DNA from 4 places in the Streptomyces sp. NPDC045470 genome. Region 2 is predicted to be linked to each of the others. Evidence: riboswitches for the same ligand, from Rfam matches in the RefSeq annotation. Region 2 holds a riboswitch; each other region holds the start of a gene.
The links. A riboswitch is a leader RNA that binds a small molecule or an ion and turns the genes downstream of it on or off. The one in region 2 is predicted to bind cobalamin.

Region 1 (7,387 bases), on a different contig from region 2:
GCGCGGAGAACACCGCCCGGAAAGCCGGACGGAAGATCGCTCCGGAATTCGAGACCCTGGTCGAAGCCGTCGCCGACACCCTGCGCCAGTTGCCCTCCCTGGCCGTCGCGGAAGAGGTTCTGGAAGACGCCGCGGCCATCGAGGCGGCCATCCTCGACGAGGCCGGCCGGGACCAGCCGGACCGCGGCGCGGTACGGCGCGCGGTGGCGGCGCTCAAGGGGTATCTGGCCCCGATCGCCGTCGGCGCGGTCGCGGCCGGTGCCGCCGCGGGCGGTGACGAGACGGCGCGGGCGCTGATCGAGCGCCTCACTGGTGCGTTCTGAGGACGTTGCGGACGTGCCGCGACGGGGCGCACAGGTGCGTCGATGTGTGTCACATCCGGCGCGTAGGAGTTCAGCAGGCGAGGAACGCGGCCCCCGGGTAGCGCGCGGTGTACGCCGCGCGCACCGCCGCCTGGGCCCGCCGGTCGCCGGAGCGCCGGTTGACCCGTATGACAAACAGCTCCTCCGGCGTCTTCACGGCCGGCATCCCCGACAGCCGGACCGTGTCCGGGGAGGTCCACGGCGAGGGCCCGGTGGCCGCGCGAGGCCGGCTCGCGTACGGCTCCCGCCCAGTCGGCGGACGAGCCGTAGCCGCCGTGGACCAGGAAGAACGCGGGTGAACCGGCATCGTGGGGCTGTGGCACGGCGGATTTCCCTGTACGCGGGATGCCGACACGCGCGGGGCAGGCCGGCCCGGGGCCGGCCTGCCGCGCCCACCCTACGTTCGCGCGCCCGCGCCCGCTTCCGGAGGCCACCTCGCGGGCGCGGACCGGCTGCCCGTACGCCGCTTCCTCAGCCCCCGCACACCCCGTCGCAGTTCTGCTGCCACAGCCACCCGCAGCCCGAAGCCTGCGGGGTGCAGGGCACGGAGTTGCCGCATGAACTGCAACCGCTGGCACCCTTGTGGCAGTCGCAGTTCATCAGCAGGCGGGAGGTGCCGGGGGCGGCCGGGGCGGGCGAATCGGCCGGGCCGAGCACCCCGAGCGCGGCGAACGACACGTCGGGGCCCAGGACCGCCACCGACTCTTCCCGCAGCCGGTCGGCCTCCGCCGCCGGCCAGGCGCCGGTCCCGGCGAAGAGGGCCGGCACCGCCGCTGCGACCTTCTCCAGCATCGCCGTCCGCGGCCCCGACAGCTCGGGGTGCGCCGCCCGGTAGCGCTGTACGTGCTCCAGCCACAGGCCGGCCTTCGCACGGTCCGGGACACGGGCGTACACGGCCCTGCGCTGCGGCATCGGCAGCGCGGTCACTTCTCGGTAGCCGGTGGGGAGCCGTTCGAGCCCGGCGGCCCACTCCTCGGCGGCGGCAGCCGTCATCCGGCGTCCGGGCGAGGCCATGGCCGGAGCGGCCAGGCCGCCGGAGACGAGGAACGCGCCCAGCGCCAGGCCCGGCACGGCCTTGAGCAGTCTGCGCCGGTCACCGTGTACGAGCACGTCGGTCCGGTTCAGGGCCCGCACCACCCGCAGGGACCCGGCCGGCCCGAGCAGACGGCACAGCCGTACCGACAGCGCCGGGCCCGTCCACGCCCGTACCCGGTCCCCCTGCACGGCCAGCAGCGTGGGGACGAACGGCGGGTCGTCTCCCAGCGCCTGCCGCCGCAGGGCGCGTACGGGTGCGTCCCCGAGCCCCGCCATCGTCAGCCGGTCGTCCATCAGGCCGCCGATCTCCCCGGCCACCTCGCTGCACGCGCCACAGCCCGCGTCGAACGCCAATAACCACTCCGTCATGGCCACTCCCCTGCTCGCACCGGCACCGCCGCCCCATGCATACCCGGCTTCCCCGCGCACCAGCCCCGCCGGCACGCACGGGGTTCAGGCACGGAGTTCACGCCCCGGGCTCACGTACCGGGTTCAGGCACGCGGTGCGGTGTCACGGGGCGTCAGGAGCATCCGGATGTCGTCGCGCGCCCAGAGCACGAAGCGTTCGACCGGTGTCACCCGGTGCCCCGGCACGGGCCGGAAGCGGAAGCGTTTGAGCAGCACGGCCAGCACCAGTTCGGCCTCGACCACGGCGAGACCGGCGCCTTCGCAACTGCGCGGCCCGATGCCGAACGGGATGTAGGCCAGCCGCGACCGCCCGGCCACCTCCTGCGGGGTGAACCGCTCGGGGACGAACTTCTCGGGCTCGGGCCAGTGGTCGGGGTTCATGTGCACGGCCCAGAACGGGTAGAAGACCGTCGTACCGGCCGGGAGTTCGTGGTCGCCCAGGACGAGCGGTCCGGTCGTCTCCCGCGCGCCGTACGGGCCGGGAGGGTACAGCCGCATCGCTTCCTTCAGGACCATGTCCAGGTAGGTGAGGCGCCGCAGGTCGGCGTACTCGGGCACGGCGCGGTCACCGAGTACGCGGTCCAGTTCGGCGGCGACCCGCTCGGCCGCCTCGGGGTGGCTCCCCAGGAGGTGCAGGGTCCAGGAGACGGCGACTCCGGTGGTGTGGTGGGCGGCGAGCAGCGTCACCATGACGGTGTCGCGGATGCGCGCGGGCCGCTCGCCGGCCTCGACGAGCGCCCCGATGAGGTCGCTGCGGTCCGCGCGGCCCCCGGAGTGGTGCGCCGCGACCACCCGGTCGACCGTCGCGCGCAGGTAGGCGAGGGCCCGGTCCGCCCGCTCGGCGCGTTCCTCCCGTGTGCCCGGCACCGGTACCTGGTAGAGCCGTCCCAGGTACTCGGTGAGCACCTCCTCGAAGGCCGCGACGACGCCGTCCGGGTCCGCGGCCTCGCCTTCCAGCGCGTACGCGCAGATCATCCGCAGCGACAGCGCGGTGAGGTCCTTCTGCAGGGCCACGGGCCCGTGGCCTGCCCGCTCGGCCCAGTGGTCCGCGAGTCCGGCCGCGAGCGCGGCGAACCGTGCGAAGTGCCGCTCGTGGGACGGGCGGCCGGCCAACACCGACAGCAGGACGCGCCGCCAGGGAGTGTGTTCCTCGGCCGGCAGCACCTGCAAGTTGCCCGCCTCGCACAGCGGGGCCAGGAACTCGAACAGCCGTTCCGGCCGTTTGTCGAGGTGGGCCGTGGCTTCCAGCAGTACGGGGTCGGCGACCGACACGGCCGTCTCCGCGCCCGGCAGTTGGAACCGCACGACGGGCCCGTACTCGGCGTGCAGCCGCAGTTGGTAGATGTGCAGTCCGCCCGCCGCGGCGACCGCCCCCACCCCGCCGTCCGGCCGGGGCTCGGGTCCAGGGATCCGCATGCCAACGCCTCCTGACTGACAGCCCGGCCCCGCCGTGCGGAGTGGCCCGCGCGGCGGGAGTGAACCTCCATCATCGTCCGTATCGGCGGTGGGAAGGAGGCGGTGGCCGATCGGAGGCGGTGGTGGCGGCCGATCAGGTGGACGTCCGTTCCGCTGACCGTGTAATGCCTCCACCCGAGTCGGCCCCCGCCATCTCCTTGGCGACAGGGCTCGACGAGACCCGCAAGGCCACGACGTCGGCGCCCGAGTCCTTGGACCTGCCGCACGATCTTGTCGACGCCGTCCGGCACTTTCGCGCCACCGTGCCAGGTGTTCAGGCTCATCCCCTTCAGGGCCCCCGCGGCCTTCCCGGGCCGCGGTGAGGCGCCCCGTTCCGTACCGGGCCGCCCCAGGTCTCCCGTGCGGCTCTCCAGCCGAGGGCCCAGGGGCTCGAACCGGCCACCGGGCCCGGCGAGTGGATCTGTCGCAGGACCGTGACGAGTCGTACCGACATGACATGTTTGAGCCGGGGCAGTGCCGGTGTGCTGCACGGCAGGATCGCTGGTGACAGGCTCCCGCGGGCCGTGGGCCCGTACTGCACACATCCCGCGCCCTGTCAGCGGCACCAATCGAGACAACCCCACAGACCTCTCTGTTGCGGTGGCGGGAACACCTCTACGCTGATGTGCGCAGTCGGTTCGCGCCACTCTCCGTGGGGCGTCGTAAGAGGGAACCCGGTGGGAATCCGGGACTGTCCCGCAGCGGTGAGTGGGAGCGAAAGCCGCCGATACAGCACCGCACCCGGTCGAAGGGTGCGGGAAGCGGTGGCCGGTAGTTGTTGCCGGAAGGCCCGGCCGACATGCCCATGAGTCCGGATACCTGCCACTGCGCGCGTGCGAGCGAGAACGGACGCACGCGCTGTCCACAGTGACCGCGAGGGCTGGGTCGGTGGTACAGGCGGAGCCACGCGCGTCCCGGCGCGGCCGCCCTCTCACTCACCGGTCGAAATCCTCGGACCGGGTGCGGCGGGAGAGGGCGTGTTCGTGACCGAGGAATACCGCAGGCGATGTCTCCGGGGCGGCCGACGGCCGGGTCCGGCACGGCCGTTGTACGGTGCCCGATGCTGACCACACCCGACGGCGGCCCGGCACGGTGGGTCTCCGGCGTCTGCCAGGGGACGCTGGGCGAGCTGTTCCAGGGCCCGCTGCGCCCCGGCGGCGAGGCGGACATCGCGATCGTCTCGTTCCCCGTGGACCGTCACTCCTGGGTGTACTTCTCGCCGGGCGCCGGGCCCGACGACGAACCGTCCGACGCATCGCCCGACCGACCGCTTCTCGGCGCGAAGGCGGCGACGGCCGCGCGGCTCTTCCTGGAGCACTTCGGCCTGACGCTGCCGCCGGGACGCTGGAGCACCCACTCGGACCTGCACGTCGGAGTGGGCATGGCCAGTTCGACGGCGGACATCGTGGCGACCCTGCGCTGCCTGTTCCGGGTCTTCTCACTGCCGTACGACACCGGGGCCGTCCGCCGCGTCCTGTCGGCGATAGAGCGGGCCGACAGCGTGTTCCTCGACGAGTTCGCGCTCTACCTGAGCGGACGGCACCGGGTCGTACGGCGGCTGGGCACCGGCATCGGTTTCCACACCGCTTTCGTCATGGAGCCGGGCACGGTGGACACCGCCGCGGTCACGCCGGTGCTGCGGCGGCACTACCGGCGCTGCGCCAGGGAGTACGAGAGGTGCCTGACCGACCTCCTGAAGGGCTTCGCCTCCGGCGACCCGGCAGCCGTGGCCCGGGCCGCGACCTTCAGCAGCGTGCTGTCCCAGGAGGTACTGCCCAAGCACACCTTCGAAACCGTGCTGGCCCACCGCGAGGAGTTCGGGGCGGACGGCGTCTTCGTCGCCCACACCGGATCGCTCGTCGGTTACCTCTTCAGCTCCCGGCCGGCGCCGTCCCTGAAGGGCGAGCTGTCCGCCTTCTTCCGTTCGCTCGGTCACCAGTGCTCTTTCGCCCAAGGAGGCTACGCGTGACGACACATCCCCACATAGCCGACGCCCTCAAGATCCCCGACCTCGTCCGGCTGACGGACGGCATGGTGCTGCTGCGGTTCGAGTCGATGAAGATCTACTCCGCGCTGGCGGCCGTCCGGCAGCTCCTCGACCGGGGCACCGTCCGTACCGGACAGACCCTGATCGACAGTTCCAGCGGCATCTACGCCTACGCCCTCGCGCTGGCCTGCCACCGCTACGGCCTGCGCTGCCACATCGTGGCCTCGACCACCGTGGACGCCACCACCCTCGCCCAGTTGGAGATACTCGGCGCGACGGTCGAGCAGGTCAGACCGTCGAAGAACCTCAAGCTCGATCAGGAACTGCGGGTCCGGCGGGTACGGGAGATCCTCGCCGAACGGCCCGGCGTCCACTGGATGCGCCAGTACCACGACGACATCCACTACCTGGGCTACCAGGAGGTCGCGGACCTGGTGACCGCGGCCCTGCCGGACCGCACCCTGACGGTCGTCGGCGGCGTCGGGTCGGGCGCCTCGACCGGCGGCCTCGTGAAGCATCTGCGCCGCCGGGATCCCGGCGTCCGGCTGGTCGGGGTGCAGCCGTTCGGCAGCGTCACCTTCGGGAGCCAGGACCACCACGACCCGGAAGCCATCATCGCCGGAATCGGTTCCTCGATCCCCTTCGACAACGTCCGCCACCACCTGTACGACGCGGTGCACTGGATGGACTTCACCCACGCCATGTCCGGCGCCGTCGCGCTGCTGCGCGAGCACGCCGTCTTCGCCGGGCTGTCCACCGGCGCCGCGTACCTGACCGCCACCCACGAGTCCCGCCGCCACCCCGACCGGCTCCACCTGGTGATCGGTGCCGACACCGGCCACCGCTACGTGGAACGGGTCTACGCCCGCCACCGGGAGGCCGTGGACCTGGCCGCACTGAAGCCGACGGAGGTCGGCAGCCCCGAGGAGATGTCCATGCCCTGGTCGACGATGGCGTGGAACCGCGCCCCCTGGCCGTCCCGCCGTGAGGAGACCCGCGCATGACCGTGGTCTGCCTGGAATCGCTCACCTTCGGGCTGGGCCACCTGACGCGCGCCGCCGCCCGGCTGGGCGAGCCGCTGCGGCTGCTGACCCGCGACCCCGCTTACTACGCGTACGAGTTGGAGCGGCTGCCCGCGGGCGCCCTCGACGTGGTGGAGACCGACACCTTCGACACGGAACTGGTGGCGGAACAGCTCGCCCGTACTCCGGGCCTGCGGGGGCTGATCAGCTCGACCGACACCTGGATGCCGGTCGGCGCCGAACTCACCGCCCGCTTCGGGCTGCCCGGCCTCGACCCGGCGGTGCTGCGGCTGACCCGGGACAAGGCCGCCGTACGGGACCGGCTGTTCGAGGCCGGGCTGACCCGCGCCCGCGCGGCGGAGGCGGACAGCGGCGACCCGGCAGCGGCCGCGCTGCTGGTGAAGGCGGTGGGCCTGCCCGCGATCCTCAAGGACACCGCGGGCACCGGAAGCCAGAACGTCTGGCTGGTACGGGACGAGCGGGAGCTGGACGCGGCGCTGGCCGAGGCCGCCGGGCGGCAGCTCAAAGGCCGCCTGTTCGCCGAACCGTACTTCTCCGGGCCGGTGTACAGCGCGGAGACCCTCACCTGGGCGGGACGGACCCGGCTGCTGGGCGTCTCCAGCCGTCTGATGTCGCCCGAGCCGCACTTCCGGGAGGAGATCACCGCCTTCCCCGTGGCCTTCCCGCAACCGCGCCGGGACGCTCTGGAGCAGTGGCTGGACGGTGTGCTGGCCGCCGTCGGCTACACCGACCGGTTCGCCCACGTGGAGTTCGCCCTGACCACGGCCGGTCCGGAAGTGGTCGAGATCAACCCGCGGATCGGCGGCGCGCTCGTCGGTGAAGGGCTGTGCCGGGCCCTCGGCGTCAACGTGTACGAGGCGATGGTGGAAGCGGCCCTCGGCAGCCGCCCCGGACTCATGGACGCGGAGCTGCCCGGCGGCCCCGCCTCGGCCTTCGTCCTCGGATACCCCGAGAAGCCAGGGGTGTTCACCGGTGTCGACGGACTCGACCGGCTGCCGGACATGCCGGGTTCCCCCGCCTGGTACCCGGTCAAGCGGACCGGCGACCCCGTCGAGCACCTGGGCGACAGCCGGGGTTACGCGGGCATCGTCTACGCG
Region 2 (7,387 bases):
GGCACCGCATGACCGACAGCAGCTCACTGACCGTGGACGGCCCCGCCGGCCCGGCGGACCCCGGCACACCGCCTGCCGCCGGCCGCCCGCGCCACCTCCGCCGGTCCCTCCCACGCGTCGCGGCGGCCCTCGTGGTCTGCGGCCTCCTCGGCACCGGCATCGCCTACGGGATCACCGCGGCGGACCGTACCGACCTGCCCGGTCTGGGCACGCCGGGCGACGGCCGCTGGCCGTACCCGGAACAGCACCGGCCACCGCTCCCCCACGGCGCGCCCGCCCCCTTCGCGAAGACGCCCGGCGCCACCGCCGGCGGTCCCTCCGGCGTCCACCACGCCGACCTCGGCGGTCTGCGCCTGACCGCTCCCGAGGGTGCCGCGGTGGACCTCGACAAGACCGGCGGGAAGGACGCGCCGGACACCGCCGCCTTCACCGCGGAGTACGAGGCTCCCTCCGGCGACCTGCTGCGACGGCACCTGGCCGACTACGCCCCGCGCCGTACCGCCTCCCGCGGCTGGACCATGCCGGACGGCACCCGGGCCCGGGTCCACCTGGTCCAGTTCGAGAGCGCGGCGGTGGCCCAGTACTTCCGCCTGACGGTGCTGAACGACTGGAAGGGCACGGTCGTCAACCTGCGGGACGCGCGGACCGTCGTACGGGACGACGGTTACGAGTCGGCCGTGCAGGCGCGGCCGGGCGACGTCCTCGACTCCGCTGTGGAGGTGTACCGGCAGACCGGCTCCGGAGGCGCCCGCTCCGTGCGGTACGCCTACCTGTTCGCCGGCGACACCGTCGCCCTCGTCGTCCACTCCCGCCCCGGCGGCACCGTACCGACGGCCTTCTACCAGACCGTCGCCCTCCAGCAGCAGCTCCTGAGCTGAACCGGCGGCGCCGGGTGTCCCGGGTGCGTCAGGCGCCCGGGGCTCCCGGCGGGACCGACCTCACAGCGCCACCACCGAGCACGCCGACTAGACTCGCTTCCGGTCCGTAACACCTCACTCCGTCCGAGGAGCGCGCTCGTGCTTGAGGCAGTCTTCACCACCCTGCTCGTCCTGGTCGCCGTCGGCGTCGTCGCCTTCGCCGGGCTGACCTGGAAGAAGCTGTACCAGGGCCAGCGCTGAGAACCCCGAACACACCAGACTTCCCCGACACAGATCGCCTGAGCTGATGATCGAGATCCCGTCCGACCTGAACCCGGCCCTCGTGCCCCTCGCCTTCCTGCTCGGCAACTGGGAGGGTGCCGGCGTCGCCGACTTCCCCGGTTCCGAGAAGTGCAACTTCGGCCAGGAGGTCACCTTCACGCACGACGGCCGTGACTTCCTCGAATACACCTCGCACAGCTGGGTGCTCGACGGCGAGGGCAAGAAGGTCGCTCCGCTGGAGACCGAGTCCGGCTACTGGCGCATCGACAAGGACCGCAAGGTCGAGATCGTGATGATCCGCGACGGCGGCGTCGCGGAGGTCTGGTACGGCGAGCTGGCCGACCAGAAGCCGCAGATCGACCTGGCCACCGACGCCGTGGCGCGGACCGCGGCCTCCGGCCCGTACAGCGGCGGCAAGCGCCTGTACGGGTACGTGAACAGCGACCTGATGTGGGTCGGCGAGAAGGCCACCCCCGAGGTGCCGCTGCGTCCGTACATGTCGGCGCACCTGAAGAAGGTCGTCGACCCGCGCGAGTGGGCCAAGGACATCAAGGACCTGCCGGACGACGGCATCGCCTTCTTCAAGTAGACAAGCAGACCTCCACAGGTCGCAGAGCGCCCCGGCGGGGGAAGTCCGGTGAGAGTCCGGCGCTGACCCGCAACGGTGTGCGGAACCGCGTGTTCCGCCAGCCCGATCACCCGCGGGGGCGCCGGTTCCTGATCAACTCGCCGTGGACTGCGAGGGGACACCGCCGCGGGCCTCGCGCCACGCGCCGTCACCCCGGACCGTACGGACGCGGCCCGAGCCGAAGGCGTACGCCCCTTGGCCGCCCCAGCCCGTACCGCCGCCTCCGCCTCCGCACCCGTCGGGCCCGACGGTGACCGGCCCCGTACCGGCTCGCCGCTGCCCACCGTGCCGCTGGCCGCCGGGCTCGCCGTCGTGCTGCTCGCGTCCCTGGTGTGCGGCGTCGGCCTCGGCGCCTCCGGTGTCGGGTGGGGCGAGGTGCTGCGCCACCTCGGCGCCGGGCTGAGCGGCGGGACCATCACCTCCGACGAGGTCTCCGCCTACACCATCGTGTGGGAGCTGCGCTTCCCGCGCACGCTGCTGGCCGCCGTCGTCGGCGCCGGGCTGTCCGCCATCGGCGTGGCCGTCCAGGCCCTGGTGCGCAACGCCCTCGCCGACCCCTTCGTGCTCGGCATCTCCTCCGGCGCCGCGGTCGGCGCCAACGCCGTCCTGCTCTTCGGCTCGCTCGGCGCCCTCGGCGTCTGGGCCCTGTCCACCGCCGCCTTCGGCTCGGCGCTGCTGGCCATGGTGCTGGTCTACGCGGCGGCCCGCAGCGCGCACGGCCTGACCCCGTTGCGCCTGGTCCTGACCGGCTCCGCCATGTACTACGGCTTCTCCGCCCTCTCCACCCTGATGGTCTTCGCCGCCGACCGGGGCGAGGCGGCGCGGTCCGCCATGATGTGGCTGCTCGGCAGCCTCAGCGGGGCGGGCTGGGGCTCGCTGCCGGTCGCCGCGGTGGCGGTGGCCGGGGCGCTGCTGTACCTGATGCTCTCCGCGGGCCGGCTGAACGCGCTGGCCATGGGCGACGAGTCGGCCGCCGCGCTCGGCGTGGACCCCGGGCGGCTGCGCCGGGAGCTGTTCGCGGTCACCGCGGCCGTCACCGGCGCGGTGGTCGCGGTCAGCGGGGCGATCGGCTTCGTGGGGCTGATGGTGCCGCACGTGACGCGGATGCTGGTGGGCGCCGGGCACCGCCGGGTGCTGGCGGTGGCGCCGCTGCTGGGTGCGGTGCTGATGGTGTGGGTGGACATCCTGTCCCGGGTGCTGCTGGCGCCCGTCGAGCTGCCGGTCGGAGTGATCACCGCGGTGCTCGGGGTGCCGGCTTTCGTGCTGCTGATGCGGCGGCGCGGCTACACGTTCGGAGGCGGGGTCTGATGCGGGTCCTGATGCAGTGCCCGGTGCGGGGCCCCATGCGGTGTCCGATGCGGGGCCACGGCGGTACGTACGGAGGCGGTGCCTGATGCGGATCGACATCGACGCGGTGTCCGTGGACGTGGCCGGCGCGCGGCTCGTGCACGACATCACCCTGCACGCGGACAGCGGCCGGGTCGTCGGGCTGGTCGGACCCAACGGCAGCGGCAAGTCCACCCTGCTGCGCTGCGCCTACCGCGCGCTGCGCCCGGCCGCCGGGACGGTACGGCTGGACGGCACCGACCTGCACGCCATGGGCGTACGCGAAGGGGCCCGTCACCTGGCCGCGCTGCCCCAGGAGTCGGCGACCGAGTTCGGGTTCACGGCCGCCGAGGTCGTCGCGATGGGGCGGCTGCCGCACCAGCGCGGGTCGGGGCGGCCGAGCGCCGCCGACCTGCGGGTGTGCGAGGACGCGCTGGACCGTACCGGCGCCGCCCACCTCGCCGGGCGGGCCTTCCTGAGCCTGTCCGGCGGCGAGAAGCAGCGGGTGCTGATCGCCCGCGCGCTGGCCCAGGAGCCGCGGGTGCTGGTGCTGGACGAGCCGACGAACCACCTCGACATCGCGCAGCAGCTCGAGCTGCTGGCGCTGGTCCGGGACAGCGGGCTGACGGTGCTGACCGCGCTGCACGACCTGAACCTGGCGGCCGTGCACTGCGACGAGCTGTACGTCATCTCCGGCGGGCGCATCGTCGCCTCCGGCGCGCCGCACGACGTGCTGGGCCCGGAGCTGCTGGCCGAGGTGTTCGGGGTGCGCGCGCACCGCGTACCGCATCCGGAGACCGGCGTCGTCCAACTGCTGTTCGACCGCCTGCCCGCCCGTACCGACGCACCGACCACCTCATGAGGCCCCCCATGCGTACCCGCCACCGCTCCGCCGCCCTGCTCACCGCCCTCACGCTCGCCGTGCTCACCGGCTGCGGCGCGCACGTCGCCGAGGACGGGAAGAAGGGCGCCGCCCAGGCGTCCGGGCCGGGCGGCGGGTCCGGCCACTACCCGGTCACGATCGAGAACTGCGGGACGCGGACCACGTACGACAAGGCGCCGCGGCGGGTGGTCACCAACGACGTCGGGATCGCCGACATCATGTTCGCGCTCGGCCTGGAGGACCACATGGCCGGGTACGTCATGCCGGAGTACCGGGGCAGGATCGACGCCGTCGCCTGGAAGGACGCGTACGGCAAGGTGCCGTGGCTCTCCAAGAAGACGATCACCAAGGAGATCGCCCTGGACGCCAAGGCCGACCTGGTCTTCGCGGGCTGGAACTACGGCTTCGGCGAGGACAGCGACGTCACCCCGGCCTCCCTGAAGAAGCTCGGCATCGGCAGCTACGTCCTGACCGAGTCGTGCCGCAACGGATCCGACGGCGGCCAGGGCAGCGCACGCGGCGTGATGCCGCCGCTGGACGCGCTCTACACCGACCTGAAGACCCTCGGGAAGATCTTCGACGTCGAGGACCGGGCGGACGCGCTGATCGCCACGTACCGCAAGCAGATCGCCGACGCGCAGGCCAAGGCCCCCAAGGACGGCGCACGGCCCACCGTCTTCCTCTACGACGGCGGCCAGGACAAGCCGATGACCTCCGGCCGCTTCGCCGGGCCGCACGACATCATCACCAAGGCCGGCGGCGACCACGTCATGAAGGACCTCAACGACTCCTGGACCACGGTCGGCTGGGAATCGGTGGTCGAACGCGACCCCGACGTGATCGTCATCAACGACTACGGCACGCCGACCGCCGAACAGAAGAAGGCGTTCCTGAAGTCGTACGGGCCGCTGAAGAACGTCTCGGCGATCAAGAACGACCGCATCTTCGTACTGGACTACGCCGACCTGGTGGAGAGCCCGCGCAACCCGGCAGCCGTCGCCGCGCTCTCCGGTTACCTGCGGAACGTAGGCGGCCACTGAACGTCCTCCTACACTGTCGGTGTGGTGAGCAGCGACTGGCAGAGCGACCTCCGCAAGCGCGGGTACCGGCTGACCCCGCAGCGGCAGCTCGTGCTGGAGGCGGTGGACAAGCTGGAACACGCCACCCCCGACGCCATCCTCACCGAGGTGCGCCGGACGGCGGGCGGCGTGAACATCTCCACCGTCTACCGGACACTGGAGCTGCTGGAGGAGCTGAAGCTGGTCAGCCATGCCCACCTCGGGCACGGCGCGCCCACGTATCACCTCGCGTCCCGGCACCACCACATCCACCTGGTGTGCCGGGACTGCTCGGAAGTGATCGAAGCCGATCTGTCGGTGGCCGCACCGTTCACGGCGACGCTGCGGGAGACGTTCGGCTTCGACACGGACCTGAAGCACTTCGCGATCTTCGGGCGCTGCGCGGCGTGCACCGGCACCGGCACCGGCGCGGCGCGGACACCGGACGGCGGGCCGCCCGCCGAGGGCGGGTCGGGGCCTGTCGCGTAGCCGGTCGTACGCTTGGGGTATGCCGCGCCCACGTGAAGCCAGTCCGCTGCTGTCGCTGCCCGGTGCCGTCCCGGCCGAGGCCCCCGACGAAGGGGTCGCCGCACACTACGGCGACCTGTTCCGCGAACAACGCACCCTCGCGGACGGCCACGGCCTCGTCGACCTCTCGCACCGCGGCGTGGTCACCGTCAGCGGCCCCGAGCGGCTGAGCTGGCTGCACCTGCTGCTGACCCAGCACGTCACCGACCTCGCCCCCGGCCATGCCACCGAGGCCCTGATCCTCTCCGCCAACGGCCACATCGAGCACGCCCTCTACCTCGTCGACGACGGGGAGACGACCTGGCTGCACACCGAGCCGGGCGACGAGGAGGCGCTCATCGCCTACCTGGAGAGCATGAAGTTCTTCTACCGCGTCGAGGTCGCCGACCGTACGGACGACTACGCGGTCGTCCACCTGCCGGCCGGTTCCATCGCCGAGGCGCCGAAGGACGCCGTCGTCCGGGAGACCCCGCACGGCCGGGACCTGTTCCTGCCCCGCGCGGACCTGGCGGCCTTCGCCACGGCCAACGGCCCCGCCGTCGGCACGCTGGCCCTGGAGGCGCTGCGCGTCGAGGCGCACCGGCCACGCCTGGGCCGGGAGACCGACCACCGCACCATCCCGCACGAGCTGGGCTGGATCGGCACCGCCGTGCACCTCCAGAAGGGCTGCTACCGCGGCCAGGAGACGGTGGCCCGCGTCCACAACCTGGGGAAGCCGCCGCGCCGCCTGGTCTTCCTCCACCTGGACGGCAGCGAGGTGCACCTGCCGCCGCACGGCGCGCCCGTACGCCTCGCCGCCGACGGTGCCGACGGGCGCCAGCTCGGCTTCGTCACCACCTCGGCCCGCCACCACGAGCTGGGCCCCATCGCGCTGGCCCTGGTCAAGCGCAACGTGCCCGTCGACGCGCCGCTGCTCGTGGAGAGCACCGCGGCGGCGCAGGAGGTCGTGGTCGAGCCGTAGGGCAGCCGGGAGGGAGCCGCGGCGGTCGAGCCGCGGCTCAGACCTCCAGGAGCACCGTGAACGGGCCGTCGTTGGTCAGCGAGACCTTCATGTCCGCGCCGAAGCGGCCCGTCGCGACCTCCGCGCCCAGCGCGCGGAGCCGCGTGACGACCTCGTCGACGAGGGGTTCGGCCACCGGGCCGGGGGCCGCCGCGTTCCAGGTGGGCCGACGGCCCTTGCGGGCGTCACCGTAGAGAGTGAACTGACTGATCACCAACAGGCCCGCACCCGTGTCCGAGCAGGACTTCTCGCCGTCCAGAATGCGCACCGACCACAGCTTGCGGGCGAGCTGCGCCGCCTTCTCCGGGGTGTCGTCGTGCGTCACTCCGACCAGCACGCACAGCCCTTCCCCGACGATCTCCCCGACCGTCCCGCCGTCCACCTCGACGCGTGCGCCGTCGACCCTCTGCACCACAGCTCGCATACCGCCCATGATGCACGGCACGCCCGGGCCTCCGACAGCCGTACCCTCCCGGGGCCGTTCGGGTGCCATGGCCATGGCTGGCCCTGCGGACGGCCCGCCCGCAGTGGCACGATGCGTGCACGCGGTGCGTCGCGCGGACAACGTGCCCGCACGGCCGCACCGGACGAGGGGACGGAACGACTCATGAGCACTGCCGGTCCCGGGCACACCCCCGGACCCGTACCGATCGCCCGTACGGCGCCGACGGCGGCCCGTACGACCCCGCCGGCCCCGGCACCCGCCGGGCCCGCCCGCACGGAGGACGGCCCCATGTTCCAGGCAGGCACGGCGCCGCACCGGCCACCGCTGCAACGCGACCGCTTCCGCCCGGTCCCGCGGCCCGACCTGCACCGGCTGGGCCT
Region 3 (7,387 bases), on a different contig from region 2:
GTTGCGGGTGGAGGTGGTAAAGAATTCCAGGACCGCCGACTCCTCGAAGGAGGGCGAGTTGGCCACGTCCACGACCACCTGGGCTCCGGCCAGCGCGGTGTCGAGGCCCTCGCCGGTGAGGGTGTTGACGCCCGTACTGGGCGCGGCGGGCACGGCCTCGTGTCCGCGCTCGGTGAGTCTGCCGACCACTTTGCCGCCGATGAGGCCGGTGCCTCCGATGACCACGATCTTCACTTCGTCTGCTCCTCGCGCTGTTGGCGCCCGCTGGGGCGGAGAGGCGTCAGGGCTCCCGGGGTGCGCGCAGGTGAGCGCGCTGTTTGAGTTCTTCGTCGTCGACCAGGACGGACATGGGCTGCCCCGGTACGCAGAGCATGGTGACGACGAAGCGCAGCCGCGTGTCGGTGAGGGCGTTGCCGTCCTGGTAGTGGATGACGTCACCGCCGGGCTCCCAGAACGCTTCCCCGGCGCGGACGATCCGCTCCGGCTCACCTTCCAGTTCGAAGCGCATCTCGCCCTCCAGCACGTACCCGAAGGCCGGCCCTGGGTGGCGGTGCGGCGGGGCACCCTGGTCGCCGGGCGGGTACTCGATCTGGACGGTCGACACGTGCGCGCCCTCCGGGATGGCGGGCGGGACGACCTCTTGCAGCACGGTGAGCGCGGACTTCCATGCCTCCGAGGGCGGGTGTTCGTGGGTGCCGGGCATGGCGGGTCCTCCTTCTGCGGTGCCGATGCCGGCGCCGGTGCCTGTGCCGGTATCGGTAGCGATGGCGGTGCCGCCCCGGTGTGCGGTGCCGGCCCCCCGGTGTACGGCACCAGGCCTCGGCGAACGGCCCGCCGGTAAGCGGCCCGGCCGGGAGATGTCCCATTGTTCAGACCCCCGGCATGCCCGGTGAGCGCCGATCCGGACACATCCGGGACGCCGTACGGAGCCTCGGCCCCGCCCGTCCGACCCGGCTCCGCCCGTCCCCGTCCCCGCCGTCCCGCCCGGCTCCGCCCCCGCCCGCCCCCACCCCTCCCCCCCGTGTCCCATCTCACGTACCACCATGTGAACAAGGGTGTCCCTACCGGGTGCGACCGATCTACGCTGTCCGGTGCAGCTGGTTCGCCCTGCCCGCCAGGCAGGCGCGTCGTAAGAGGGAACCCGGTGGGAATCCGGGACTGCCCCGCAGCGGTGAGCGGGAACGACCGCCGTCATACGCACTGGATCCGGGCCGCGGATCCGGGAAGCGACGGCCAATAGGTGTCCGCCGGACGATGGTCCGGCAGGCGTGCCCGCGAGTCCGAAGACCTGCCCGTTGCCCGCGCGCGTCCGTACGTGCGCGGACCTTCCGGTGACCTCGAGGGCGGGTCGGCGACCACAGCAGGCGGGCATGGGTGCCGTTCGGCGCCGGGTGGCCCGTCCGGTGCGTCATTCCTTCGCGTTCTCGTCCCGTCACCGGGCTCGGAGAAGATCACGCTCGCGAAGGAGAGTTCCGTGACAGCGAAGCCCGCAGCCGCGGCAGCACGGGCCACCGTGTACGGCTACCCCCGCCAGGGACAGCACCGGGAACTGAAGAAGGCCGTCGAGGGGTACTGGAAGGGCCGCGTCACCGCGGACGCCCTCCGGGAGACCGCGAAGGACCTGCGCCGTTCCAACTGGCAGCAGCTGGCCGACGCCGGCATCCACGAGGTGCCGACCGGTGACTTCTCGTACTACGACCATGTGCTGGACACCAGCGTCATGGTCGGCGCTGTCCCGGAACGCCACCGCGCCGCCGTCGAGGCCGACGCCCTGGACGGCTACTTCGCGATGGCGCGCGGGACGCAGGACGTGGCGCCGCTGGAGATGACCAAGTGGTTCGACACCAACTACCACTATCTCGTGCCCGAGTTGGGGCCTGACACCGTCTTCTCCACCGACTCCGCCAAGCAGGTCGGCGAGGTGCGGGAGGCACTCGCGCTCGGTCACACCCCGCGCCCGGTCCTCGTCGGCCCGGTCACCTACCTCCTGCTGTCCAAGCCGGCCCCCGGTGTGGCCGCCGACTTCGACCCGCTGACCCTGCTCGACCGGCTCCTGCCCGTCTACGCGGAGGTACTGGCGGACCTGCGCGCGGCCGGCGCCGAGTGGGCGCAGTTGGACGAGCCCGCCCTGGTGCAGGACCGCACCCCGGCCGACCTCAACGCCGCCGAGCGCGCCTACCGCGTCCTCGGTACGCTCGCCGACCGCCCGAAGCTGCTGGTCGCCTCGTACTTCGACCAGCTCGGCGAGGCCCTGCCGGTACTCGCCAAGGCGCCCGTCGACGGTCTCGCGCTGGACTTCACCGAGGCCGCGGCGGGCAACCTGGACGCGCTCGCCGCCGCCGGCGGCCTGCCCGGCAAGCGGCTGGTCGCCGGAGTCGTCAACGGCCGCAACATCTGGATCAACGACTACGAGAAGTCGCTGGCCACGCTCGGTACGCTGCTGGGTCTGGCCGACCGGGTCGACGTGGCCGCCTCCTGCTCGCTGCTGCACGTGCCGCTGGACGCCACCGCCGAGCGGGACATCGACCCGCAGGTCCTGCGCTGGCTCGCGTTCGCCCGGCAGAAGACCGCCGAGGTCGCCACGCTCGCCCGCGGCCTCGCGCAGGGCACCCACACGATCGCCGCCGAACTGGCCGCCAACCGCGCCGACCTGGCGTCCCGCGCCGGTTCCGCGATCACCCGCGACCCCGCCGTACGGGCCCGTACCGCCGCCGTCACCGACGCCGACGGCCGCCGCTCGGCGCCGTACGGGGAACGGACCGTCGCCCAGCGGGCCCACCTCGGCCTGCCGCTGCTGCCGACGACCACCATCGGCTCCTTCCCGCAGACCGCCGAACTGCGCGCCGCCCGCGCCGACCTGCGGGCGGGACGCCTGGACACGGCCGGGTACGAGGAACGCATCGGGAACGAGATCCGCGAGGTGCTCGCCTTCCAGGAGGAGGCGGGCATCGACGTCCTCGTGCACGGCGAGCCCGAACGCAACGACATGGTGCAGTACTTCGCCGAGCGGCTGACGGGGTATCTCGCCACACAGCACGGCTGGGTCCAGTCGTACGGCACGCGGTACGTCCGGCCGCCGGTCCTCGCGGGCGACATCTCGCGGCCCGAGCCGATGACGGTGCGGTGGACGCGGTACGCGCAGTCGCTCACCGACCGTCCGGTCAAGGGGATGCTGACCGGCCCGGTCACCATGCTCGCCTGGTCGTTCGTCCGGGACGACCAGCCGCTCGGCGACACCGCCCGGCAGGTGGCGCTGGCCCTGCGTGACGAGGTCGGCGACCTGGAGGCGGCCGGCACCTCGGTCATCCAGGTCGACGAGCCGGCGCTGCGCGAGACGCTGCCGCTGCGCGCCGCCGGCCGTCCCGCCTACCTCGCCTGGGCCACCGAGGCGTTCCGCCTCACCACCGGCGGGGTGCGGGACCGGACGCAGATCCATACACACATGTGCTACGCCGAGTTCGGTGACATCGTGCAGGCCATCGACGATCTGGATGCCGACGTGATCAGCCTGGAGGCGGCCCGCTCACACATGCAGGTGGCCCGTGAACTGGCCGAACACGGCTATCCGCGGGAGGCCGGCCCGGGCGTGTACGACATCCACTCGCCCCGCGTGCCGAGCGCCGAGGAGGCGGCGAGCCTGCTGCGCAAGGGCCTCGGCGCCATCCCGGCCGAGCGGCTGTGGGTCAATCCCGACTGCGGTCTGAAGACCCGGGGCTGGCCCGAGACCCGTGCTTCGCTGGAGAACCTCGTCGCGGCCGCGCGGACGGTGCGCGCGGAGCTGCCCACGTCGTGATCACCTTCGAACTCCACAGCTAGAACCGGTTCATGGGGGTGACCCGGGGGGGCAGCCCGCCGGCCGGCTCGGGAACGGCCGGCCGGCGGGCCGTAAACTGCTCTCCCCGCACTTATCGAGGAACATCACTTGACCCCGTATTCCCTGGCGTTCTACATGGACGTCGTGACCACCGGCGCCGTGCTCGGCCTGCGCCACACCGATTCTCCCGAGCGCGTCGCCGAAAACCTGGGGCCGGACTTCGGCGAGAACAGGTTCGGGGAAACCGGCCTGGGCTACTCCTACGGCCTGCCCGAGTTCTTCTGGGAACGCGAATCCACCGACGCCCTCTGGTCGGGGCACCATTTCACCTTGCAGGTGCACAGACTGGCCCACCGGAAGCACAAGTCCGTCGACGAGGTGCTGCGAACCCGGTACGGACGCTTCGCCCCCCGGCTGCGGTTCGAGAAGCTGCGGCGTCTGTTGGAGCGGCGCGGCGTCCCGTTGCTGGAGATCCCGGATGCGGCGAACGCGCCGTACTACCGGACGTTCTGGCAGCCGAATTCCCAGGTCGCCGTCTCCGTCATCAATTGCCACGGTGAATTCAGCACACCGGGCAACCTGCGGGTCGGCGACGTCTATAACATCCAGGCGCCGCTGACTGCCGACGCGGTGGCGTGGCGGAGGGAGCGCGCCGCCACGTGAACGGCTTGGCAGTCTTCGCAAGGGCGGGCGGGAAGATGCGCAGAAGTTGGCACGGGGCCATGGTTGTTGGCATTCGGCGCCACTGTCAGAGTCTCCGTATGGTCGGCGCGAACTGGCGGCGTGCCGCACCGTCAAGGTGTATGCGGAGTACCTGGTACGGGGCGTGCAGACTCCGGGGTGAGGGCCCCGGACGTCCGTCGGGCGGGTGCGGAGCAGAACTGAGGCTGCTCCGCACCCGCCCGCGGCACACATGGTGCACCGGAAGGGGTCAGCTCTGCCCCGTGCTCTCCAGGACGATCTGGAGCTCGACCTCCTGGTCGCCCGACACCGTGCCTTCCGTACGGACGGAGAACGCGCGTGTCAGCACGTCCCGCAGCCGGTCCACCGCCAAGTGGCTGCCCTGGAGGTCGGCGGTGACGGCGGCGGACAGGTCCGCGTTCGGCCGGACGTCGCCGCGGACCTCCGAGGTTTCGAAGGTCTCGGTCCAGACGGTCGGGTGACCGGACCGGTGCGGCTGGTCGTGGGCGGTGTCGCCGTCGGCGCGGTCGGAGTCGAAGCAGCTGCGCAGCGTGCTGAACACGGCCTCGGCATCGGCCGGTGTCTGGGCGCTGAGCACGACCTGGGCCGGCTCGTCGGTATGGGGTGTGCGGGTCATGTGGGCTGTGTCCTCTCCGCGCTGTGCGTCGATGTGGTGCGGCGGGCTTCCTTGGCCGCCCGTTGGGGTACGACGGTGTATTTCGGGTCCTCGGCGGAGGCGATGCCGGCCGCGAAGACCCCGAAGCGGGTGCACACGGAACCGGCGAGCAGGGCCAGCCCGCTCGCGGCGGCCAGCGTGCGGGAACGGCCTCCGAAGGCGGCGCCGACGGCGGCTCCGGCCGCGGTGAGTGTCCGCGCCGTGCGGAGCAGCGTGCCGGCCCGCCCCTGGTGCCAGGTCTCCGCGACCATGCCGAGGCGCCGTTCGACGGCCTTGGTGACCGCTTCGTCGGCGACCGCGGCCAGTACCGCGGCGCACCGGGCGGGCGCCGTCTCCCGTACGGGAGCGACGGCGAGGGCCGTCCCGGCGGCGGCGGCCGTCGCCGATGCCGCGAAGAGGTACGGGAGTTCGCGGTGCGCGCCGTGCCACGCGGGGACGGCGGTGTCCGCCGCGAGGACCGCGGTGTAGGTGGCGACGGCCGGTCCGAGGAGCGCCGCGAAGCCGGTGGCCAGGGCGCCTGCCCTGGGCAGCTTTCCGGTGACGGCCGAGGCGGCCGCGGCGCCCGCTGTCGGCCCGTAGGCGGCCAGCAGCCAGGAGCCGACGCTCATCGGCGAGGTCGGCTTGACGACCCGGAGCATGTTCGCGAACCGGCCGGGTCTGCCGAGGTCGTTGACGAGTGCGGCGGTGGACAGGGTGACCGCCGCCAGGGAGGAGCCCTTCATCGCGGTGGCGGTGGTGGTGCGGCCCGTCGCGTGGGCCCCGGCCGCCAGCACCGATCCGGCGCCAGCCAGACCGCCGAGGAAGAAGTACCCGGCGATGTCCCGGGCGCGCCAGGCAGGAGCCTTGATGACCGGCCGGCCGTAGTACGACCGGAAGTCGGCCGGGGGCGCCATGAGCTGCTCACCACGGCCGCCGCGGCCGCGCTTGCCGCCCTTGCGCCGTCCTCTCCCGTCGGCGCCCGGCCCGCCGCGCAGCATCTCCGGCGCGGCGGCGCGGCCCGGCCGCCCGCCCTCGGAGCCCTCGCGGGTGACATCGGAGCCGTTCATCGCCTCTCCTTCCGTCATCGCTCCTGCCCTTCCGTCATCGCCGTCCCTTCCGTCCGGTGGCACCGCCGAGCTGCTTCAGCGCGGGCCCGGCGAACGCCAGCGCGATGCCTCCCGCCAGCGAGAGCGCCGCGGCACCCGCGTGTTTCCACATGGCGGGCAGGTCGCGGGTGGTGACGACGGGGTCCGGTGGCAGTCCGTAGACCTCGGGTTCGTCGAGGAGAAGGAAGAACGCGCCGTCCCCGCCGACGCCGTCGGCCGGCTCGTGCCCGTACAGCCGCGCGTCGGTGACGCCTGCCGCGTGCAACTGGTCGACGCGGAGCGCGGCCCGTTCGCGGAGTTCGTCCAGCGGTCCGTACTGGATGGACTCGGTCGGGCACGCCTTGGCGCAGGCGGGTTCCTGTCCGGCGCCGAGCCGGTCGTAGCACATCGTGCACTTGAAGGCGCGGCCGTCGGAGGGGCGTTGCTCGATGACGCCGTACGGGCAGGCGGGTACGCAGTAGCCGCAGCCGTTGCAGATGTCCTCCTGGACGACGACGGTGCCGAACTCGGTGCGGAAGAGCGAGCCGGTGGGGCAGACGTCCAGGCACGCGGCGTGGGTGCAGTGTTTGCAGACGTCGGAGGCCATCAGCCAGCGCAGGTCGCCGCCGGCCGCGTTGTCGGAACCGCCGCCGGTACCGTCGTTCGTGTCGGCCAGCGGCAGTTGTGTACGCCCGTCGGCAGCGGGCGGCCCGCCACGCACCGGCGCCGCCGGCCCGTCGCGCGCGGGAACCTCCTGCTCGACGAAGGCCACATGACGCCACGTCGAGGCCCCGAGCCCCTGCGTGTTGTCGTAGCTCATCCCGGACAGCGACAGTCCGTCCTCGGGCAGGGCGTTCCACTCCTTGCAGGCCACCTCGCACGCCTTGCAGCCGATGCACACGGAGGTGTCGGTGAAGAAGCCCGTCCGGGGCGGTGCGCCGGAGTGGCCGGCGTCTCCGGCAGGGTCCGGTTCGACGCCGCTGAGCAGGTGGTGGCCGAGCAGGTGGTCGGTCACGGGCGGGGCTCCGTTCCGGTGGTCTCGTCGATGCCGGCGCGCTGCCGGTAGGCCGCGACCAGTTCCGGCAGGCCGGGCCCGCGGGGCCGGCGGCCCGGCCGGATGTCGGCGGTGAGCGCCTTGTCCTCCTGGATGTG
Region 4 (7,387 bases), on a different contig from region 2:
GAATGGGGCCTGGGCGGCCGCAGCTTCGGCACCTGGGTGACGTGGTTCCTGCTCGGCGGCGACCTGTACACCGCGTACACCTTCGTCGCCGTACCCGCGGCGATCTACGCGGCGGGCGCGGCCGGGTTCTTCGCGGTCCCGTACACGATCCTCGTCTACCCGCTGATCTTCACCTTCCTGCCCCGCCTGTGGTCGGTCTCGCACAAGCACGGGTACGTCACCACCTCCGACTTCGTCCGCGGCCGGTTCGGCTCGAAGGGGCTGTCGCTGGCCGTGGCGCTCACCGGCATCCTCGCCACGATGCCGTACATCGCGCTGCAACTCGTCGGCATCCAGGCGGTGCTGGACGTGATGGGCGTCGGCGGCGGCGCGAACACCCACTGGTTCGTCAAGGACCTTCCGCTGCTGATCGCTTTCGGTGTGCTCGCGGCGTACACCTACTCGTCCGGGCTGCGGGCGCCCGCGCTGATCGCGTTCGTCAAGGACGGGCTGATCTACCTGGTCATCGTCGTCGCGATCATCTACATCCCGATCAAGCTGGGCGGCTTCGACCACATCTTCGCGGTGGCCCAGGACGCCTTCGCACAGAAGAACCCGGCTACCGGCAAGCCGCGCGGGGAGCTGGCCAGCGGGCCGAACGCGCAGTGGGCGTACGCGACGCTGGCACTCGGCTCGGCGCTCGCGCTGTTCATGTACCCGCACTCGATCACCGCGACGCTGTCCTCCCGCAGCCGCAACGTGATCCGCCGCAACACCACCATCCTGCCGCTGTACTCCCTGATGCTGGGGCTGCTCGCGCTGCTCGGCTTCATGGCGGTGGCGGCCGGGATCAAGGTGCAGAACGGGCAGCTGGCGATCCCGCAGCTTTTCGAGGACATGTTCCCCGACTGGTTCACGGGCGTGGCGTTCGCCGCGATCGGGATCGGCGCCCTCGTCCCCGCCGCGATCATGTCCATCGCCGCGGCGAACCTCTTCACCCGCAACATCTACAAGGACTTCCTCAGGCCCGGTGCCACGCCCGCACAGGAGCACAAGGTTGCCAAGCTGGTGTCGCTGCTGGTCAAGGTCGGCGCGCTGGTCTTCGTCCTGACGATGGACAAGACCGTCGCGATCAACTTCCAGCTACTGGGCGGCATCTGGATCCTCCAGACCATGCCCGCCCTGGTCGGCGGCCTGTTCACCCGCTGGTTCCACCGCTGGGCGCTGCTGGCCGGCTGGGCGGTCGGCATGGTCTACGGCACGCTCGCGGCGTACGGGGTGGCCAGCCCCACGCAGAAGCACTTCGGCGGCTCCAGCGCGGAGATCCCCGGCATCGGCGAGATCGGTTACATCGGACTGACCGCGTTCGTCCTGAACGTCCTGGTCACCGTGGTCCTCACGGTGGTATTGCGCGCCACCGAGGCCCCGGACGGCATCGACGAGACGTCGCCGGAGGACTACACGGCGGACGTGGGCGACAAGGGCGTCCAGGTCGAGCTGCCGCCGGCCACGGCGGGGGTTCCGGCGGGGCACTGAAGCGGGGCGCAGGTGTGCCGGGGGAGGCGTTGTCACACCCCCGGTGCACACTTGCCTCATGGACATCACGATCAGGGCCGCACGGCCGGCGGAGTTCGACGCGATCGGTGAACTCCTCGTGGCGGCCTATGCGGCGGACGGGCTGCTGGCGTTCGGGGCCGACGACCCGTATGCGGGCAAGCTGCGCGATGTCGCGCACCGGGCCGGACACGCCGAGGTGCTGACGGCGGTCGACGCCGACGGCGCGGTACTGGGGGCGGTGACCTTCGCCGCTCCCGGCAGCCCGTACGCCGAGATAGCCGGTCCCGACGAGGGCGAGTTCCGGATGCTGGCCGTCGCCCCCGCCGGCCGCGGGCGCGGCACCGGCGAAGCGCTGGTGCGCGCCTGTATGGACCGCGCCCGCTCCCTCGGCCTGTCCCGCATGGTGCTCTCCGCCATGCCGCAGATCAAGAACGCCCACCGTATGTACGAGCGCATCGGGTTCACCCGCATACCCGAGCGGGACTGGGAGCCGGTGCCGGGCATCGAGCTGTGGGCGTTCACCTGTGAACTGGGCGAGGCGTCCTAGAAGCGACGGCCGGGGCGGGGGCCGCCGGGGCCGGGCTGGGAGGTTACGGCCCCACCCGCCGCACGAACACGTCGGAGACCCCGTTCGTGTCACCCGGGACCAGGTTGGCCGCGTCGGAGTCGAAGGCGACGAGGCGGCCCCTGGCGTCGGTGGAGGCGTTGGAGGACCAGGCCAGGGCCTGGGTGCCGTCGGCGGCGACGCTGGCCCGTTCGACGGTGCCGGTGCGCATGTCGCGGACGAAGACGTCCTGCGCGTCGTTGGTGTCCCCCGGCACCAGGTCCGGGGAGGAGGACTGGAAGTACAGGCGGCGGTTGTCGGCGGACAGCACGCCCAGGCCGGAGGACCCGGACAGCGGCTGCTTGCCGTCGTGGGTGAGGCTCATCTGCTCCGTCGTGCCTTTGACGAGGTCGCGGACGAACAGGTCCGGGCGGCCCGTCGGATGGCCGGGCACCACCTCACCGTACTGGCTGGAGAAGACCGCGTGGCGGCCGTCGGGGCTGAGCGAGGCGTTCCAGGCGCCCACCGTCTCGCCGGCCGAGCTGAGGCTCGCCACGCTCGTGCGGCCGGTGTCCAGGTCGTGCAGGAAGAACGGGTAGCTGTGCGGTCGGCGCGGGTCGGCCTCCGGGCGAGCGGCCCGGGTGGACTTCGGGGGGAGATTGGCCGCCTTGGAGATGAAGCCGACCTTGCGGCCGTCGTAGCTGATCACCGGGTTGGCGGAGGGGCCGGTGGCCTGCTCGCCGCCGGTGACGGAGACGCTGACCCGCGTCACGCTGCCGGTCCTGCGGTCGCGTACGAAGATGTCCTGGGCGCCGTTGGTGTCGCCGGGCACCAGGTCCTCGCGGCTGGAGGCGAACGCCACGTACCGGCCGTTGGCGCTGATCACCGGCGCCTGGGCACCCTGCTTGCCCTGCGGGGGCCGCCCGTCGAGGGTGACGCTCTCGGTCCGTCCGGTCCTGCGGTCGTGGACGAAGATGTCGGTGTCGGCGTTGGTGTCGCCCGGCACGAGGTCGGCCGCGTCGGAGGCGAAGGCGACGTATCGCCCGTCGGCGCTGAGGGAGGGGGTGGACGACCAGGAGCCGGCCTGGGTGCCGTCGCTCGCCACGTTGACGCGCTGGACGGTGCCCGTCCGCAGGTCCTTCACGAACACGTCCGACTGCCCGTTGGTGTCACCGGGCACCAGGTCGCTCGCGTCGGAGTCGAAGGCGACGTACCGGCCGTCGGCACTGATCGCCGAGCCGGACGAGCCGCCGTTGGCCTGCGCCCCCTCGGCGGTGACGCTGGCCCGCTCCGTGTCGGACGGCGGCGCGGTACGGGCGCCGGCCGTGGTCGCGGGCAGCAGCGCGGCGAGCGCGCACACGCCCGTCACGGCGGCGAGTCTCCGGGCGGTGGTGCGGGTGGTCCTCATGTTCGGTTCCCCTCCTGGTCGGTGCGCCGGTGTCCGGGTGGTGCCGATGCGCCGCTGCGCCGTACGCCCGTTCCGGCCGGGCGCCCCGGCGTCGGTGCGTCGGTCGGTACATGCGTCAGTGCGTCAGTGCTCCAGCCGCCGGACGAACACGTCGCCCGTCCCGTTCGTGTCCCCGGGCACCAGCCCCTCGTCGCGCGAGTCGAAGGCCGCCAGCCGTCCGGTGGCGTCGGGTGCCGCGGTGTTCGTCCAGGACGCCGACTGGCCGCCGTCCGCACCGACGTTGATCCGCTCGACGTGCCCGGTGCGCAGGTCGCGGACGAAGCCGTCCACCTGGCCGTTGGTGTCGCCGGGCACCAGGTTGGTGGCCGCGGAGGTGAAGAAGATCCGCCGGTTGTCGGCGCTGAGCCGCCCGGCGGAGGACCAGCCATTGCCCTGGGCGCCGTCGTACGCGCGGGACAGCAGCCGGGTGGTGCCGCGCTCCAGGTCGCGGGCGAAGAGGTCGTACGTGCCGTTGGTGTCGTCCGGCACCACGTCCGCGGCCAGGGCGGAGAAGACCGCGTACCGGCCGTCGGGGCTGAGCCGGGGGGACGGCGACACGCCGACCACGGCGCCCGTGGTGCTCAGGCTCGCCGCACGGGTGCGCCCGGTGGCGATGTCGTGGACGTACAGGGGGTCCTGCGGCGGCGGGCGGCGGAAGCCGGGGCCGGCGGGGGTGAGGTTGGTCGCCTTCGAGGTGAACGCGATCCGGCGGCCGCCGGCGCTGATCGACGGGAAGGCGGACGGGGCGTTCGCCTGGGTGCCGTCGCTCGCCACGCTGACCCGTCGCGTCGTTCCCTTCTGCACATCGTGGACGAAGATGTCCAGGCGCTCGTTGGTGTCGCCGGGCACCAGGTCCGGGCGGTAGGAGCCGAAGGCGAGGCGGTGGCCGTCGCCGCTGAGGGCGAAGTTCTGCACCCCGTATCCGTACGGGGACCTCCCGGCGCCCGCGGTGGGACTCACGGTGCGCACGGTGCGGCGGTCGTGGACGAAGACGTCGCCCTCGCCGTTGGTGTCGCCGGGGACCAGGTTCGCCGCGCCGGAGTAGAAGGCCACATACCGTCCGTCGGCGCTGATCCCGGGCGATCCGGAGAGGGCGTCACCGGGCGTGCCGTCACCGGCGACGCTGACCAGGTCGACCTTTCCCGTCCGTAAATCCTTGACGTAGACGTCCTGCTGGCCGTTGGTGTCCGTGGGCCCCAGATCGGTGGCTTCCGAGGTGAATGCCACGAACCGCCCGTTCGCGCTGAGCTCCGGATCGCCCGAAAAACCGTTTCCCTGCGTCCCGTCCATGGCAACACCGACCCGCTCGGTGGCCGGAGCCGCCCGCCCCGCGGCGGCTGCCGGTGACGCCGTCAGCACCCCTGCCACGACGCACGCCCCCGCCATCAGCCCCACGACGCGCACGGCGCCGCGCGCCGCACCGGTTCCTCGCATGTTCCCCCTCGCACAAGGCCCCCACCCGCCCCGCCGACCGACGGAGCAGACAAGGAGCCAATACGCTCCAGGAGCCCCGGTCAACGCGTCAGGGGCATTCCGCGCCACCAATACGCCCCCTGCATCAGCCCCCGTCCAGGCCGCGGCGGACGGCCCGGCGAACGGCCGGGCGGATGGCCCGGCGAACGGCCCCGGCCCCCGGGAACAGCCCCGGAGCCACCGCGTGGCACCCTCTCGGAGGCCCCGGAAAACCCCGGGAAACCGCCCCGGAACGGCCGTCGAATACCACGGCTCCGGACATCCCCGCGCCAACGCGACACAAGATATGGGGGTGGGTGCACGAGGCAGCACAAGATGTATGCTCGTGCTCGCTGTCGTCGCAGGGGAATCCGGTGCGAATCCGGAACTGTCCCGCAACGGTGTACGAAGTGCGTCAATCCGCACCCGTGAGTCCGAAGACCTGCCCACAGTACGCCCGCGCCAGGACCGGCGCGGACGTCGATACGTCCGGGTCTCGCGGGTTGGACCGGTGGACGCTGCGCGGTGTGCCCGCGCGCCCCTTGCCGTACCGGGGGTGCCGCACGCCCGTACGCGCCCCGTGCCCTCCCCAGGCCCCCGCCGAGTGAGGGAGAGCAGCACGTGACCATCGCGCCAACGGAGCCCGCAGCAGCCGAGCAGGTCGTGCAGCCCGCGAAGGACACGCAGCCCCGGCAGGGCCACGGCGGCCAGGCCACGGACGGCCCCGGCGCCGCCCTGCTGCACACGCTGACCGACCTCACCGTCGACCTGCCCGCCACCGACCCGGGCAAGATCGCCGCCGCCGCGCTGCGCGGCCGCCACCCCGGTTCCGACGAGGCCGAGCTGCGCTCGCTGGCCATGGAGGCCGCGGCCGGCCTGATCGGCGACGAGCCGCAGTACTCCAAGCTGGCCGCCCGCCTGCTGACCCGCGCCATCGCGGAGGAGGCGGCCGCGGAGGGGGCGGTCGCCTTCTCCGCCTCCGTCGCCGTCGGCCACCGCGAGGGCCTGATCGCCGACAGCACGGCGGAGTTCGTACGGACCCACGCGGACCGCCTGGACGAGCTGGTGGAGCGCGCGCTGACGGACGGCGCCGACGACCGGTTCGGCTACTTCGGCCTGCGTACCCTGCACTCCCGCTACCTGCTGCGCCACCCGATCTCCCGCCAGGTGATCGAGACCCCGCAGCACTTCCTGCTGCGGGTGGCCTGCGGCCTGGCCGAGGACCACAGCGAGCGGGCACTCGCCGACGTCGCCGAGCTGTACCGGCTGACCAGCACGCTGTCGTACCTGCCCTCCTCGCCCACCCTGTTCAACTCCGGTACCCGGCACCCGCAGATGTCCTCCTGCTACCTGCTGGACTCCCCGCTGGACGAGCTGGACTCGATCTACGACCGCTACCACCAGGTGGCCCGGCTGTCGAAGCACGCCGGCGGCATCGGCCTGTCGTACTCCCGGGTCCGCGCCCGCGGCTCGCTGATCCGCGGCACCAACGGCCACTCCAACGGCATCGTGCCGTTCCTGCGCACCCTGGACGCCTCGGTCGCGGCCGTGAACCAGGGCGGCCGGCGCAAGGGCGCCGCCTGCGTCTACCTGGAGACCTGGCACGCGGACCTGGAGGAGTTCCTGGAGCTGCGCGACAACACGGGCGAGGAGGCCCGGCGCACCCACAACCTGAACATCGCGCACTGGATCCCCGACGAGTTCATGCGCCGCGTCGAGGCGGACGCCGACTGGTCGCTGTTCTCCCCCAGCGACGCGCCCGAGCTGGTGGATCTGTACGGCGACGAGTTCGACGCCGCGTACCGCAAGGCGGAGGCCGAGGGCCGCGCCGTCAAGCAGGTCCCGGCCCGGGTCCTGTACTCGCGGATGATGCGCACCCTCGCGCAGACCGGCAACGGCTGGATGACCTTCAAGGACGCCGCCAACCGCACCGCGAACCAGACCGCCGAGCCCGGCAAGGTCGTGCACTCCTCGAACCTGTGCACCGAGATCCTGGAGGTCACCGACGACGGCGAGACCGCCGTCTGCAACCTCGGCTCGGTCAACCTCGCCGCCCACCTGGGTGACAACGGCGAGATGGACTGGGAGCGGCTGGACGCCACGGTCCGCACCGCGGTGACCTTCCTCGACCGCGTGGTGGACATCAACTTCTACCCGACCGAGCAGGCCGGCACCTCCAACTCCCGCTGGCGCCCGGTGGGCCTGGGCCTGATGGGCCTCCAGGACGTCTTCTTCCGGCTGCGGCTGGGCTTCGACTCGCCCGAGGCGCGCGAGCTGTCCACCCGTATCTCCGAGCGGATCATGCTCGCGGCGTACGAGGCGTCCGCCGGCCTCGCCGAGCGGCACGGCCCGCACCCGGCCTGGTCCGCGACGCGTACGGCCCGGGGCGTCCTGCACCCGGACCACTA

Region 1: another riboswitch for cobalamin. It lies ahead of AB0A97_RS37680 (hypothetical protein); the one in region 2 lies ahead of AB0A97_RS36980 (iron ABC transporter permease).
Region 3: another riboswitch for cobalamin. It lies ahead of metE (5-methyltetrahydropteroyltriglutamate--homocysteine S-methyltransferase); the one in region 2 lies ahead of AB0A97_RS36980 (iron ABC transporter permease).
Region 4: another riboswitch for cobalamin. It lies ahead of AB0A97_RS09465 (ribonucleoside-diphosphate reductase subunit alpha); the one in region 2 lies ahead of AB0A97_RS36980 (iron ABC transporter permease).

Annotation. Positions count from the first base shown of each region.
Region 1 is NZ_JBEZAN010000026.1:23,543-30,929, forward strand. Features, by position in the region: gene AB0A97_RS37660 (hypothetical protein) at 1-323, shown strand, start outside; gene AB0A97_RS37665 (hypothetical protein) at 394-519, opposite strand; gene AB0A97_RS37670 (bacteriocin fulvocin C-related protein) at 834-1,766, opposite strand; gene AB0A97_RS37675 (cytochrome P450) at 1,890-3,221, opposite strand; cobalamin riboswitch at 3,878-4,102, shown strand; gene AB0A97_RS37680 (hypothetical protein) at 4,321-5,229, shown strand; gene AB0A97_RS37685 (cysteine synthase family protein) at 5,226-6,251, shown strand; gene AB0A97_RS37690 (ATP-grasp domain-containing protein) at 6,248-7,387, shown strand, end outside.
Region 2 is NZ_JBEZAN010000024.1:40,613-47,999, forward strand. Features, by position in the region: gene AB0A97_RS36965 (hypothetical protein) at 1-12, shown strand, start outside; gene AB0A97_RS36970 (hypothetical protein) at 9-878, shown strand; gene AB0A97_RS36975 (FABP family protein) at 1,165-1,728, shown strand; cobalamin riboswitch at 1,724-1,861, shown strand; gene AB0A97_RS36980 (iron ABC transporter permease) at 2,044-3,075, shown strand; gene AB0A97_RS36985 (ABC transporter ATP-binding protein) at 3,161-3,955, shown strand; gene AB0A97_RS36990 (ABC transporter substrate-binding protein) at 3,964-5,016, shown strand; gene AB0A97_RS36995 (transcriptional repressor) at 5,038-5,523, shown strand; gene AB0A97_RS37000 (folate-binding protein) at 5,543-6,523, shown strand; gene dtd (D-aminoacyl-tRNA deacylase) at 6,561-6,986, opposite strand; gene AB0A97_RS37010 (ABC transporter substrate-binding protein) at 7,170-7,387, shown strand, end outside.
Region 3 is NZ_JBEZAN010000022.1:102,805-110,191, reverse strand. Features, by position in the region: gene AB0A97_RS36270 (SDR family oxidoreductase) at 1-234, opposite strand, end outside; gene AB0A97_RS36265 (cupin domain-containing protein) at 281-703, opposite strand; cobalamin riboswitch at 1,131-1,290, shown strand; gene metE (5-methyltetrahydropteroyltriglutamate--homocysteine S-methyltransferase) at 1,475-3,793, shown strand; gene AB0A97_RS36255 (hypothetical protein) at 3,923-4,477, shown strand; gene AB0A97_RS36250 (hypothetical protein) at 4,746-5,132, opposite strand; gene nrfD (NrfD/PsrC family molybdoenzyme membrane anchor subunit) at 5,129-6,217, opposite strand; gene AB0A97_RS36240 (4Fe-4S dicluster domain-containing protein) at 6,252-7,250, opposite strand; gene fdh (formate dehydrogenase) at 7,247-7,387, opposite strand, start outside.
Region 4 is NZ_JBEZAN010000002.1:701,403-708,789, forward strand. Features, by position in the region: gene mctP (monocarboxylate uptake permease MctP) at 1-1,515, shown strand, start outside; gene AB0A97_RS09450 (GNAT family N-acetyltransferase) at 1,574-2,083, shown strand; gene AB0A97_RS09455 (hypothetical protein) at 2,127-3,488, opposite strand; gene AB0A97_RS09460 (hypothetical protein) at 3,612-4,961, opposite strand; cobalamin riboswitch at 5,303-5,444, shown strand; gene AB0A97_RS09465 (ribonucleoside-diphosphate reductase subunit alpha) at 5,601-7,387, shown strand, end outside.